4 regions of the Paenibacillus sp. J22R232 genome follow, and region 1 is predicted to be linked to each of the others. Evidence: riboswitches for the same ligand, from Rfam matches in the RefSeq annotation. Region 1 holds a riboswitch; each other region holds the start of a gene.

Region 1 (3,655 bases):
TCTCTGCAGGAGCTTGGCGAGGAGGAGGTTCGCAGGCTGACCTATTGCTCGGGCAACAAAATTAACTTTATATCCGGAACGATGGCGCCAGCCGACAAAGATGAAGCCGCTCAGGAGCTTGAGTCGCTGCGCAAGGGCTTGGATTATTTCAAGGAGCGTAATGCCAAAGAGGTAGTTCTGCAGCCGAAATATATGGGATCACGCTGCAATATTTATTTGCATGCAGAGGCGGAGCAATGCTTCGCGGTGAGCCGGAATGGCTACAAAATCAGCAAGCTGGACTTGACGTCGGTATATGGGAAGCTGCTCGAGAGATTCGGTCATTATATGAAGGAGAACGCGATAACGATGCTGCTGCTGGACGGTGAGCTGCTGCCTTGGCAAGCGCTTGGCGAAGGTCTCATCGAGAAGCAATTCAAACCGATCGAGAAGGCGCTTGAGACGGAGCTATCCTTCTTGACGGAGAATGGCTTCGAGGAAGCGTTCGCTAAGCTGGCTGCCGATTACAAAGAAAGCGGCTTCGAGAAGGACCAGCACCATCTAACCAAAGCGGCGATTAATGAGAAATACGGGCTGCATGTCTATCAGAACTACAAGCATGTCCATGAAATGATGGAGAAGCATGTTCCGCTTGACGAGCATCTTAGCGCCCATAAGACATACAAGAAACAGCTGGAGCTGTATGCGGAAGCTGGCGAGCTTGAATACAAACCGTTTGCCTTGCTCAAAATCGTCCATGCGGACGGCAGCGAGTCGCTTCCGGACTGGCCAACCTCGGAGATGTACCGTTTTCTCTCGGATGATCCATTCGTTTCGATTACGCTAGCCGATCCGGACAGCTATGAGCAGGCTGACCTGTATTTCCGCACGTTGACGGTTGAGAGCCACATGGAGGGCGTCGTCATCAAGCCGGAGTTCCCGGTTCCCTATACGGTTCCTTATATGAAGGTACGCAACAAGGACTATATGTCGATTATCTATGGCTACGACTACCGCTTCCCTCATAAATACAGCAAGCTGATTAAACAGAAGAGCATTGCGATGAAGCTGCGCACCTCTTTGAATGAATACCGGCTTGGACAGCGCATGCTGGCCGTTTCCTTTGCGGACATTGCGCCAGACCATGAGCCGTACCGGGCAGCAGTCGCGAATCTCTTGTTCGAGGTAGCGAAAGAAAAGGAAATAGATCCGCGTCTATAACGTGATAAGCCTCCCTGGCAAGGGAGGTTTTTTTAATGATAGGATAGTATATCCGTATGCTACGCATGCCCTATATTTCTCGGAATGAACGCGCCGCGCCGCCAAAGGGCATCGATAGCCGTTTCGCCTTATGGAAACGCAAATATTTATGCCTATTTGATATGGTATATATCGGAATTATATGAAATAATCATATAAGTAGAAAGTCCTAGTTAATAGCAAAGTTGCTGAAAGGCAATGACGCAAAGCCAACAGACCTAAAGGAAATGTCCAAAGGTGGCTGGGTTGCCAAAGGGAATAGCGATTATTCGAGTAAATCCTCTTCCTGCACATCAGGTTACCGCAAACGTTATACATAGGAAGGGATATTCAGCTATGGAATTCACGATCAAGCGATTTAAAGGCAGCAGCAGCTTTGATGTCGTTCAGAAAGCAGCGAATCTAGGATACTGTGAGTACGATCATGCCAGCATGCAAGCATCATGGTCGAGCTATATGTTTGACATATATGGGTTGGATAGCGAATTTCCAATGACGCAGGAAGATTGTTTTAAGCAGGTATACCCTGAGGACCGCGAGCGCGCGGAACGAATCTTTTATGAAGCTTTTGCTACGAAGAAGGAGAGCATTCAAGAGTACCGCATCATTCGTCCTAACGGCGAGGTACGGCATATTATTGAGACGCTATCCTTCATATTGGATGAAGCGAGTGACATTCCATTAACGATAGGAACCATTCAGGACGTAACCGAAACGAAGAAGCTCCAGCATGAGCTCAACGTGGAAAAGCAGTATTATAAATCGATATTCGACAACAACCCGGATGCGATATTTTCCTTTGATCTCAAGGGACAATTCCTATCCTGCAACGGCTCGCTTGAGCGGATGTTCAACTGCACGAGAGACGAGGTTCTGCAGGGGAGCTTCCATCGTTTCGTAGAAGAGAGCAGCCTGGACAAGACAATCTGGCATTTCGAGGAAACCCTGAGAACGCTTACTCCGCAAAATTACGACACGACCGGCGTAACCAACAGCGGTGAGCTCGTCGAGGTGAATGTGACGAATATTCCGATTGTCGTCAACGGGGAACTGATCGGCATTTATGGCATAGCCAAGGATATTACGCAAAAAAAAGCGATTGAAAAATCATTGACAGAGGCTGAGCTGAAGTACCGGAGCATACTGGAGCAGTCCATTGTAGGCATCTTTGTCGCGCATGAAGATTGCTTTGTATATGCGAACGAACAGCTTAACCAGATGCTGGGATACGGCACTTTAGTCGGCCTTGAAGTGGAGAAGGTCATCCATCCGGATGAGCGTGAATCCGTTATCAGCAGGGTCATGCAGCTTGCCGAAGGCCAATCCATTGCAAATTTTCGGCATCGGGCGTTAAAGATCGACGGAACGGTTATTGACTGCGAGGTGCATTATAACCGAGTGTCCCATTCGGAGGAGAAAGCGGTAGTCGGCATCGTACTGGACGTCACGGATCGGAACAAGGCGGAGGAGCTTAACCATTTCTTAGCTTATCATGACTATTTGACAGAGCTGCCGAATCGCCGGAAATTCGAGGAGCAGCTGGACAAGCAGCTTCGGGTAAGCGAATATTTCAAGCAAAAGCTGGCTATCATGCTCATCGATCTAGATCGCTTCAAATATGTGAATGATACGCTGGGACATCCGATTGGCGACTCGCTGCTTAAACAAATCGCAATGAGGCTGAACCGAATTAGCGGAAGCGAGCATACAGCTTTCCGGCTTGGCGGCGATGAATTTGCGCTAATTATTTCGAATGTGAAGCAGCAGGTTGATCTGTCGAATAGGGCGGACCAAGTGATCCAACTGATCAAGGAGCCCTTTTTCGTTGAGAACTATGAGCTCAACGTTACGGCAAGCATTGGTATCAGCCAATCGCCATTTGACGGCTCCTCCGCGGAAGACTTAATGAAAAACGCGGACGCTGCGCTTTATTTTGCCAAATCACGCGGGAGGGACCAGTCGCAGTTTTACTCCTCTTCATTGAATGTCCAATCCTTCAAGCTGTTCTCGCTAAGCAATGATTTGCGCAAAGCGCTGGACAAGGGGGAGCTGTTCCTGGATTATATGCCCCGCGTTCATGCGCAAACGATGCAGATCGTCGGTGTTGAGGCGCTATTACGTTGGAACCATCCCGATTGGGGCTTAGTGTCGCCGGCCGAATTTATTCCCATTGCCGAGGAGACCGGGCTTATCGTACCGATCGGGGAGTGGGTGCTGCGCGAGGCATGCATGCAGAATAAACGCTGGCAGCGCATGGGGCTTCCGCCGATAACGGTGTCAGTCAACTTCTCCGTGCAGCAGCTGCTGCGGCACAATATATTGCAAACCATCGACCAGATCGTCGAGGAATCGGGCTTGTCGCCGGATAGGCTTGAGATTGAAATTACGGAAAGCTCATTTATAAGCAATGAGAAGG
Region 2 (3,655 bases), on a different contig from region 1:
GTACAAGAAGCTTTCACGAATGCGTTGAAGCATGCTAGCGCTTCTCATATTAAGCTCGAGATTAACTATCAGCCACAGCATATTTCACTCATTATTCAAGATAACGGCGTTGGGTTTCACAGTGAATTAATCGAGCAGGACGCCACCCGAAACGCGCATTTTGGATTGGTTGGAATGAGAGAGCGGATTGAGCTGATTGAGGGAAGGATGGATATAGACTCAAATCCTGGTAGAGGGACGAAGATTGTAATAGATATACCTACTACTGCCGAATCTAGAAAGGAGTAAGATGTTGATGATCCAGAGACCTGCAAGCAGTATGAATACTATCAAAATTTTACTTGCGGATGACCACCAGCTATTTCGCGAAGGACTTAAACGGATTCTAAATATGGAAGACGATCTTGAAGTTATCGGCGAATGCGGGGACGGCATTCAAGTCATGGAGTTTTGCAATCATACGATTCCTGAGATTGTTTTGATGGATATCAATATGCCAATCGAGAACGGAGTCGTTACGACTGAGCGGTTGAAGAGCTTGTTTCCCGATGTAAAGGTTATCATTTTATCTATCCACGATGATGAGAGCTATGTGTTTGAAACGCTTCGAAAAGGGGCTACCGGCTATTTGTTAAAAGATATGGAGGCAGAATCGCTTATTAATGCTATTCGCTCCGTAGTTCAAGGCCATGCCTATATCCATCCTAAAGTAACGGGCAAGCTGATTAACCAGCTTCGCCGCATGACATACTTGGACGAGATGGGAATCGTTTCAGGCGCAGCAGCAGCCCAAGAGCCGGGAGTGAAATTCGTTGCTGGCGATGAGAGCCCGTTAACGCGCCGAGAGGCCGAGGTTCTAAGGTTAATGGCAGAAGGCAAAAGCAACAAGCTTATCGGCGAATTCTTATTTATCAGCGAGAAAACGGTCAAAAACCATGTGAGCAGTATTTTGCAAAAGATGGAAGTTGATGATCGTACGCAAGCCGTTATCCAGTCGATTAAATACGGTTGGGTCACATTGTAGCTTTAATCGCAATCAGATTTACATATAGAGAAAACCCCCGCAATCTGCTCGATTGCGGGGGTTTTTGCGTCTAATGAGCGGGCAGCAAGATGTTATACGAATATGCGTTATTTACTTTGTTTTTGTTTGCGCATGGATATGAATCCAGCTGTCAAAGCAAAAGCGCCGATTAGATAATACGGTATTGGACTAGTGTCGCCTGTCTTCGGCAACGTATCAAGCGGTACTTGTTCATCATCGACAACGGTATCGGTAGCGGAGTCAACCTCCTGACCATCGTCTACCCCGCCAACTGGCGGCTCATCATCGTCGATTTCAATAATGTCCGTTTCCTCAGGCGTAGGGGATACCGTCGGCGTTGTCGTTGACGAAGGCGTTACGGTCGGTGTAGTCACTGGTGTCGAGAATGGCGTAGGCGATAAAGTAGGCGTAGTCTCAGGAGTCGCTGAAGTTGTAGGCGTTGGCGTAATAGTAGGCGTAGGAGTAGGTGACGTCGACGGCGTTGGTGTCGGCGTTGTACAAACCACGCCATCGTTTACGAGCGATAGCACCTTTTCATTGCCCCATGAGATGGTTAGCGTATTCGGATTCGTGCTTGCTGCTTTGACGAACGTTTCTGGATGGGACTGAACCGCGTAAGTGGATAGGGTTACCGAGGCGTTACCCGGAATTTTGCCGTCACCGGTCTGATTCGAGCCGGGAACTTCCCATACGAACGGTACCTCGATATTGCTTTCATTCGTTACGATCCAGCTTCTTGTAGCTTCCGGATCAGCCGAACAGGCAGTATCCAGCTTTAGCTTCGGCGTGTTGATCACTACTTTTAATGCACTGGAAGCAGCCGTAACCTCAATTTGCTGGCTTGCGGTCAAATCGGTTGTGAATCCGGTTAACGTTAGTTCCTTAAGGACGTAAGAGCCGATCGGCAAATCCTTGAACTCCAGGACGCCGTTTGCGTCCGTCGTTCCTGTTCGGAACAGAGAGTCATTGCTCCATAGCTCGAAGGCAATGCCAGCATGGGGCGCTCCTTCAACGTTATTGAGATGTTTATTGATAATAAGGCTGCCTGCGCAGGTGCTGGTGAGCTTTAGCTTCCAAGCTTTAATCTTGTTGCCGTGAGCGCCTACTCCCAGCTGGGTGAGCAGCTCTCCGCTGTAGATATCAAGCTGGTAAGGCTGGCAAACGGGAAGGTTAACCGTAATGGTGTAGCTTCCTGCTTTCGGATATATAATGGAGTGCCCATCGAAATGGACTTGCTTGTTATACGGTATAGTGGTCTCGCCTGGACCCGGTTTCCAATCTGCAGGTCCGGCATAGGAGGAGAAGCTTACCCGTACGCAATCTTGCGTCGTGGTGAAAGTTGCCGTTGCCGTACCGTTGCCGTTGTCAACGATACTGGCTTGGCTGGCGATAATATGCTCCCTATCCGTAGAGTAGGTTTGGCAACTGTTCTCAGTTGACGGCACTTCTCCGGAAGGGCTGCCGCTGTTGTCTCCTTCTGCCATGGCTATAGAACCTAATGCAAGCGAAAAAATTAATAAAAGGGCTAAGCTTAAAGACATTCGTTTTTTAAAATAACGCATGATTCACTCTCCTCTTAGATAGGTGGTAGGGGTCTAAGAGGGCCGGTTACACTACTCGCTCCATATAATCCAAGTGTCCACATACAGACTATACTTCATCGCTTCCCTGGCTAATCTAATAAGCGTCAATCACCGCTTCCTTTCCATAATCACGCATATCTTATATATGCAAGTCTACGTAATAAAATGATAACATATATTGTAAATTGCTCAAGGGTGTTTCTTTGTCGGAATTTGACTATTAATAACCATTAAAGTAGGACTTTGAGGCACTGCGCCCATTTTGCAATCTTGTCCTTTTTGGCGGAACCAGTGGGCTCTTCCCGGCATATAGTGTCACCATGAGGAGGTGGCCGCCATGTTGGAGGTATTACTTTTGGTCATTGGCTGTTATGCTTTGGCTGCTTTGTCGGTGCATCTGGCATTTCGCATTCGGCGAGGAAGGCAGCAGGCTAGCAAGCATTTTGTGCTTGTGGCGGACGTTCGGCAAAAAAATATGGAATGGTATATGCGTTCGTTGTTTTCTTTTTCGAGGAGAATGGGCAAGGATGTACGGCTTACCATTGTGGATCAGGGGATCACCGATGAAACGCTGTCCATCGTTGAGCGTTTTTCCAGAGACGGCAAAGAAATTAAGGTGCATAGCAAAGATATAGGTTCGGATAGCGAAAATATAGATCGTAAGCGCTCACAAGCGAAGGAAGTGGACGGTACCCAGCTATTATGGCTCCTGCAGGCCGAAGGCATCGTATCGCAAGCGGATCATGCCGTGTTGATTGATTTGCAGAATCCGTCGGATTTGTCCAAAATGCCATTTTAGGATATAATTTTTGCAAATGAATATTCAGGGTGAAGCACACCCGATGACGCGCTGCGCGTCATCGGGTGTGCTTTTTTTTGTTCACCGCAGGCATGTGGAATAGCCTTAACGGATGGATGAGACGCTGAATGCTCAGCCGAAGAGCAAAGGGGAGAACAGGATGAGGGTTCGGATATATGTGGTTAAGACACGTGGAGGCTGGCAGGCAGAGATGTCTATGCATGCTGC
Region 3 (3,655 bases), on a different contig from region 1:
CGAGTATGCCATAGGTAACGCCTGAATTATCCGATACCGGAACGAATATGGATTTATGAGTACCGTACTCGTCCACGTAAATAGGGCTTATCATTGATTTCTTGTCTGAAATCGCTGCTTTCATTTCATCGGTGAACGGATACGGCGTTCCAAAATCATCCGGCACGCCTGATAGAATTAGAATCCGTTCATTGTCCCCCGTATTCGATAGAATATAAATATTCTCAAGGCTATGGATCTCCTGCAGCTTCTCAAGCTCTGTTTTGATCAGCGCATAATTCGGATCCTCTATGCCTGACAGCTGCTTTCCTGAGCCGGGGATTGAAGCTAACGTATTGCTTGCAATTTGAATATCGGTTATCAATCGCTTATCGAACTGCTCCAGCAATTTCTCCGAAAGATTGTGCTGGGACATGTAACTCGATATAGCAAAGGCTGCACAAGTGATAACTTGCAAAAGCAGTATGCTTAATGCGATTTTTACGGCTAGATGCTCCTTATACCAATTGAAACTAAGTATAGATTTCTTCATGAGTGTACTCCCTTTTATTCATTCGATTATATTCCGAATAGGTTTCTTCGATTTTTCCTTTTAAATATTGGACGATGGAATGAACATCGGATACCTGCGTATACGGTGAAATAACGAACAGCTTGCTGGCATACAGCGCGATCCGTTTAGCATCTGTCGTTGGTACGTAAAGATGCTTTTTCGTATCGCCGAAGAACATTTCGCTCCGGTCTCTTCCCAGAATTTCAAATAATATTTCATTTAATTTGTTTTCCCTGTCTACTTCCTCGTAGCTGCAAGCACCGGCATATTCCTTTGGATATCCGTTCAGCCCATCCGAATACAACCGGAACAAAGTGATGATGCCCGGATTATGCGGATTTACAATAATCGCTTCCGGTATTTCCAGCTTCAGCGCTTTTCGGAAAGCGACATTTACTTCAACGAACTGAGCCAGCAGCTTTTGATAGCCTTCAATGCCAAACGCCAACAAAGCGCTGTATATGCTGATGGAGCTTCCCATTCTTGAGCATTCTAGCGTGTAGCTCGTGTGATATTGCCCATATCCTCGGTGTCCAACATAAGGTGTCTCGTCTGGATCCAAATCCAGAAGCTTTAAATCAGTAGCATTTTTCACTAAAAACAAGCTCGTTGAATAAGGCGTTTGCCCGAGCTTCTGAAAATCGAAGCAAAGCGAATCCGCTTTGTTCAAATGTTTCATTTTGGCTTGAATGGTTTGGAGTGCCGCAAGCGCATCTCCCTCAATGCTCAACGGATTATTAGCGAAATCATAGTTGTTGAAGAATGCGAAAAATCCGCCCAGAGCCGAGTCGGCATGAATGTGAGGCCGATTTATCCGATGCTCCTGTGCTAAGCGTTCTGTCATTCTATGCACGTCATCAAGGCTATCAATGCCCATTGCATCTGTCGTGCCCGTCGTGGCAACGACATATATCGGAATGCCGCCATTCGCAATGACCTGTTCCATTTTTGCTTTCAAATCGTCAATGTCCATCGAGCTGTCTTCGTGCGTACGGATTTTGACTAAATGATCGCTTCCGAGCCCCGTTGCTTCCATCGCCTTATAAAGGCTGTAATGCGCTGCCTCCGAGCAGAAAGCGTATAAATTCTGGGGCACTCCGGACTTGGCGGCGGATGAGCTTGCTTTATTGATTGCAAGCCTGAGGCCAGTAAATATAGCGCCCTGGCCGCCCCAGGTTGTGTATCCTCCGCTTTCTGCCGTTCGATATCCGACAAGATCCGACATCATTGCAACAACCTTAACTTCGGCTTCTGCGCCTGCCGGCCCATACACATCCCATAAATTATTGCCATTCACCATAAATGCCGCAAGCATGCCAAGTATGCCCGGTGTACTCGCCATAGGCAAAATGTTGGTTAGAAAATATTTGGTATGATAGGGATGAGCATGAAGCAAGGAAAGAAGCTCTTTGTTAACCTCTTCCAGAGGACTTCCGCTATGCGGAATTCGGCTAACATCCGCCAGCTCCTTATAAAATAACGGTCCTCTATCTTTATTCCCCTTCAAAAAAACCGAATCGGGATCTTTTAGCTCATCGACGCCGCTAACGATCTGCCCCATTAATTCCAACATTTGATTCCGTTGAGCTGCGTTTCCATCATCACTTGGAAATAAACGGCGAATATCTGATTGATTATGCATAACGTTATGACCTCTCTCCACTATTTGAATTTATCTCTCTGAATAAAAAAAGGCATACCTATAATTTTTCATAGGTATGCCTTTGCTTAATGCTTCGCAACTGGCTGACATTTCTTTTTAAGAAGTAGTCCCTATAGCTTTGCGCCACCATCTTTCGATGGGTTTGCCCGTATGAGATTTGGAGAAATTTGTACTTTAATTAGTAATCATTTACAGCTACTAGGAACATTCTACTATTTCGCATTTCTAAGATCAATACGTATTTATATATATAAGTCTAAAGTAATAGACAATTCGCCAAGAATTTATCTTTTTGTCACAATTGATATGATAATATACGGCTTTTTGGCTTATTATTAGTCGGATCAGTCTATTTATTTTCAAAAAAAACATATGTATGCACATATTAAAACGCATAAAAAAGAAGAGTTATATCCCTTCCTCTCTAGCACGTATGAGTTAGCTTTGATTGGTTGATGCTGCTGCATGACGGAACCCTTCGAATTGCCTCTTCCGTTCGTTTTCTATTCGGGCTGCTGAATCGTCAGGTGCTGCAGCAAAGACAGCAGCTTTGCCTGCATACGTCGTAGCAGGTGCGGCAGGCAACGCAGCGTAAGCCGTTGCAGCGCATGAAACTGCCCCAGGTCTCGAAAGTCGCTTGTCCGCATAATAAAAGGCTCTCACCCACACGGCCATAGCCGCACAGGGAGAGCCTTTTGTTTAAACGCGCCTAGCTTATCTTACCAGCCATCCGCCATCCACGGCGAGAATATGGCCGTTCATATAATCGGATGCCGCCGATGCCAGAAACACAGCAGGTCCGATTAAATCCTCGGAGGTGCCCCAGCGTCCTGCCGGGATACGCTGCAGGATTTGAGCGCTGCGAACCGGGTCTTCGCGTAACGCTTCGGTATTATCCGTGCTCATGTAGCCTGGGGCGATGGCGTTAACCTGCAAGCCCTTGCTTGCCCATTCGCTCGCCAGCGCCTTCGTTAGCCCTGCTACCGCATGCTTGCTTGACGTATAGCCAGGCACGTTAATGCCGCCTTGATAGGACAGCATCGAAGCGATATTAATGATTTTGCCGGAGCCCTGCTCGATCATTTTTTCCCCTGCCAGCTGCGATAAAACAAATACCGAATTTAAATTGACGTCGAGTACTGCCTGCCAATCCTCGTAGCTGTGATCCGCAGCAGGCGTCCGGCGAATAATGCCTGCATTATTTACTAGGATATCGATTCTGCCCAGCTCGTCCACTGTCCGCTCAATAATGCCGGCAAGCTTGGAACGGTCAGAAATATCCGCCTGAATCGTAATCGCTCTCCGTCCCAAAGCTCTAATCGCTTCCGCCGCTTTGTCGGCAGGGGTGCTGTTCGTAACAAGCGCTACGTCAGCGCCTGCCTCCGCTAATCCAAGTGCGATAGCTGCTCCGAGGCCGCGTCCCGCTCCCGTCACGACTG
Region 4 (3,655 bases), on a different contig from region 1:
TGCCTGGCGCATGTGCGCCTAGGTAGTTGGATAATATGGAAATACACCAAGGCTCGTTAAGCGTAATCCATCTTTTAACCTTACCGTTAAATTTACGGAATACCGTCTCTGCATATTGGACAAAAGCATCAATTGTCGCACGGTTTTCCCATCCTCCCCCATCCTGAAGCGTCTGAGGCAAATCCCAATGGTATAGCGTTACAAAAGGTTCAATATCATTCGCGATGAGCTTGTCGATTAGCTCCTCGTAGTAATCAAGGCCTAGCGGATTAATTTCCCCTCTGCCTTGCGGGATCACGCGCGGCCAAGCTATCGAGAACCTATATACGGAAACGCCAAGCTCCTTCAGCAGCCGAATGTCATCATCGACGCGGTGATAACTGTCGCATGCCACGTCGCCGTTGTCTCCGTTCAACACCTTGCCCGGTGTTTTGGCGAACGTGTCCCATATGCTGGCACTCCGTCCATCCTCATCAAATGCGCCTTCGATTTGGTACGCGGCAGTAGCCGTTCCCCATTTGAAATCTTTTGGAAATTGTACAGTCGTCATTCTCCGCTACCTCCAGCTGTTTTCTATCTATCATATCGGTACAACGGTTTATTATACTGCTCGTACAATGACTTTCCTAACGCCCCTGTGACTTTTCCATGACAAACCGCTAAGCCAACTATCGGCAAGCTCGCAAAAAAAAGAACGCTTCTGCATATCGCAGAAGCGCCCTTTGATTTGGCTATTATTACTTCTATAGCTTAAAGACAGAAGCCTTCTCTTTCAGCTCATGCGAAGAGCCGGTCAGCTTTTCTGCCAGATTGCGAAGCTCATCGGAAATATCGTTTTGCTTAACGGAAAGCTCGCTCATATGCTCCATTTTCCCGTTAACGTCCGTGGATGTGTTCAGCAGTTTGTCAACAGCGGAAACGATATGCGTCATTCCTGCCGTTATCTCGCTTATTGCCGTTGAAATTTCGCTCATTTGGTCAGACAATACGCTGCTTTGCGATTCCAAAGCTTGGAACGTGCCGCTTGCCGTCTCCGAAGCTTGCCTTGTCGATTGAATCACATTCGCAAAGCTTCCGATGGTTCTGCTGCTTGAGGCTACATCGCTCTGAATGAGCGACAATTCCTTCGTAATCTGCTTAGATATGGAATCCGTCTGGCTCGACAGCTTCCTAATTTCTTCCGCCACAACCGCAAAGCCGCGTCCATGCTCCCCAGCCCTTGCGGATTCAATGGATGCGTTAAGCGACAACAGATTCGTCTGCGTGTTCAAATCCTGAATGCCGTTCAAAAACTTGGAAACATTGTTGTATCGGCCATTCATCGCTTCAAATGCCTCCGTCAGCTTGGCGAATTGCTCAACGGTTTCGTTAACCATGACGACAACGCCTGCCATTTGCTGCGAGCCGCTCTGGGAGGACTGCTTCATTTGGCGCATGTCATTGTTTATGTACTCGCTTGAAGCAGCAATCTGCTCGGAGCTTGCCGATATTTGCTCCGTTACCGCCGAGATCGATGAAGCATCGTCATATTGCGATAGCAGCGCTTCACGGCCAAGGTCAACCTGACCTTTCACATCCTCCGAAGCTTTGCGGTTGCTTCCGATCATCGTATCCATATTGCGTGAAACGTGAAGCACCGACTCGCTGACGTTAAGCGTAGCTTTTATCGTGTCGCGCAAATTATCGCCCATTGCGGCTAGCGCCTGATCAATTTCTCCGAATTCATCGGAGCGGGCCAGCTTCTCCTGACTCGTGAAATCATTGCTGCCATATGCGCGTATGCGTCTTGTAATGCCGGTCAGCCCCGTTTTAATCGATTGCGTGACGCCATAAATCATGATTGCTGGCAATATGGCAAGCAGAATGACGTTGATGAGCACGATGATATTAGCGCTCGAAACATCTCGGTTCAGATCGTTTTGGGTAGTTTCTGCGTCCTGTGTGAGCCGCTCATGCATGGTATCGTTCGAATAGCTCAGAATTACAGTATATACGCTGATTAGATTGCTGATGCGCAAGGACTTCTCTTCAGCTGTTAAACCTGATACATCGGTATTGGTTTGATTGAGATTATCGAGTGCGAGGCGAAGAACGCCAATTTGATTGGCATAAAGCTGGCCGCCTTCCGTAGCTGGAGGGTATTTTTTGTCCATTTCGATAAGCTGCTTCTCAAGCTCGTCGATATTGGCAGGGAGGGTTTCCAAATCTTTCATAATAGATGAAGCATCGCTATTTCCGTTCTCGATTGCATCCACCATTAGGAGCATGGCCTTCAGCAGTTTATTGGAAATACCTTGGTAGTTCCTCTCGGCACGTGACAGGTGATCCGAATCCTCGACTGAGCCTGCAACCGATACGTTCTGAACATAAATAAACGCGCCTGCACCTAGATTGAAGAGGGTGATGATTGCCGTAATTAGAAATAACTTGGTCGTAATTTTCCTCATGTTCATTTTCTTCGACAGCATGCTCGTTTTCCTCAACCAGTCCTTCAACACCATTCCACTTTCTCTCCTCTGTCCCTCTGAAAAAAGCAAAAAAGCTATCCAGCCACAGGAGGCGGACAGCTTCTTAGCTCTATATCCTTCCGGCGGTCTGGCGACCTTAGCACACATGCTTTAGGCCCATAACTTTGCGTCCTAGCCTTTCGGCAAGTTTGCCATTTTCAGATTGTCTATGTTTGTATTTACAACATAATCCAGTATAGGACAATTAAGAGTTTCTGTATATCCCTATAGAACTATTTTATTCGGGACTTAGAAACAAAGTCGCATTGCAATAACGCCTTGAGAGAGAATGAAAATAGGACGTTTGTATGGATATGACAGCAATCAGCAAAATATTGCGCACGGCTTCCCATTGATTGTCCGTTAAGTTAGGCAATTGGTTCGCGAATTGATTGGCTGACGAGCGAATGGCTTCCTCCGTCAAAATATCTTGATGCGGATTTTCCTTCAAATGTCCGGAAATATCGAGCAGTTGATCGTTGTTAGCATCCAGTTCTTCAAACATACTGGTATAGGATGCATATAATTGAATAGGACCGACCAAATCGGCCTTCTCATCCTCTGGTTTTTTAAAAACGATCTCAAATAGCTTGCGTATGGATTCAAAATCAAGATTTGACTTTAAATCATCAATAATGAACAATAACGCAGCCTGATTGAGCGAATATTTTTTACCCGCCTTCGGGCAATCGAAATAAGGCTTAAAATCGCGCTTTACCCAATTTTGCATGGACGTTATCGACAGATTCGAATATTCGATCAGTTGACCGAGAGCGGCAATTTCATGTAGCGAAAAACCTTTGAGCTCATTGCCTTTGATCAGCTTCTCAATAATCGGAGGCAGCAGCGTTGACAGAAACGCGGGCAATCCCGTGCCTTTCTCCAAATCGTATTGATGCGTCTTGGTCCATGCGGCTTGCAATACCTGCAGCGGCTTCTGGTTATGCTTCCCGTCTAGCGCAAGCAGCAAGCAAGCCATCTCTTTTCGAGTAAGCGTAAAGGACTCCATTTTCCTTCCTCCTCGCGCTTTCGTCATATGTACCTTTTGTTACAAGTTCATATGAACTCATCATATGCCGGAGAATGACAGTTGTAAAGGCTCGAAAATCAATGAGAATGCGCTTTTCCATCTCGTAAAATCGCTCTAA

Evidence for each region. A riboswitch is a leader RNA that binds a small molecule or an ion and turns the genes downstream of it on or off. The one in region 1 is predicted to bind cyclic di-GMP.
Region 2: linked by a shared signal. The riboswitch ahead of AC0YN3_RS16140 (SpaA isopeptide-forming pilin-related protein) and the one ahead of AC0YN3_RS27580 (EAL domain-containing protein) in region 1 are both predicted to bind cyclic di-GMP.
Region 3: linked by a shared signal. The riboswitch ahead of AC0YN3_RS11625 (pyridoxal phosphate-dependent decarboxylase family protein) and the one ahead of AC0YN3_RS27580 (EAL domain-containing protein) in region 1 are both predicted to bind cyclic di-GMP.
Region 4: linked by a shared signal. The riboswitch ahead of AC0YN3_RS00840 (methyl-accepting chemotaxis protein) and the one ahead of AC0YN3_RS27580 (EAL domain-containing protein) in region 1 are both predicted to bind cyclic di-GMP.

The regions. Positions count from the first base shown of each region.
Region 1 is NZ_JBWDNK010000015.1:27,463-31,117, forward strand. Features, by position in the region: gene AC0YN3_RS27575 (metallophosphoesterase) at 1-1,200, shown strand, start outside; cyclic di-GMP riboswitch class I at 1,408-1,493, shown strand; gene AC0YN3_RS27580 (EAL domain-containing protein) at 1,576-3,655, shown strand, end outside.
Region 2 is NZ_JBWDNK010000004.1:514,889-518,543, forward strand. Features, by position in the region: gene AC0YN3_RS16130 (sensor histidine kinase) at 1-288, shown strand, start outside; gene AC0YN3_RS16135 (response regulator) at 296-1,024, shown strand; gene AC0YN3_RS16140 (SpaA isopeptide-forming pilin-related protein) at 1,132-2,607, opposite strand; cyclic di-GMP riboswitch class II at 2,639-2,722, opposite strand; gene AC0YN3_RS16145 (hypothetical protein) at 2,966-3,427, shown strand; gene AC0YN3_RS16150 (ATP-dependent helicase ComFA) at 3,588-3,655, shown strand, end outside.
Region 3 is NZ_JBWDNK010000003.1:130,056-133,710, reverse strand. Features, by position in the region: gene AC0YN3_RS11630 (methyl-accepting chemotaxis protein) at 1-532, opposite strand, end outside; gene AC0YN3_RS11625 (pyridoxal phosphate-dependent decarboxylase family protein) at 513-2,195, opposite strand; cyclic di-GMP riboswitch class I at 2,288-2,373, opposite strand; gene kduD (2-dehydro-3-deoxy-D-gluconate 5-dehydrogenase KduD) at 2,931-3,655, opposite strand, start outside.
Region 4 is NZ_JBWDNK010000001.1:188,939-192,593, reverse strand. Features, by position in the region: gene AC0YN3_RS00845 (GH1 family beta-glucosidase) at 1-550, opposite strand, end outside; gene AC0YN3_RS00840 (methyl-accepting chemotaxis protein) at 744-2,501, opposite strand; cyclic di-GMP riboswitch class I at 2,587-2,671, opposite strand; gene AC0YN3_RS00835 (DUF1836 domain-containing protein) at 2,746-3,516, opposite strand.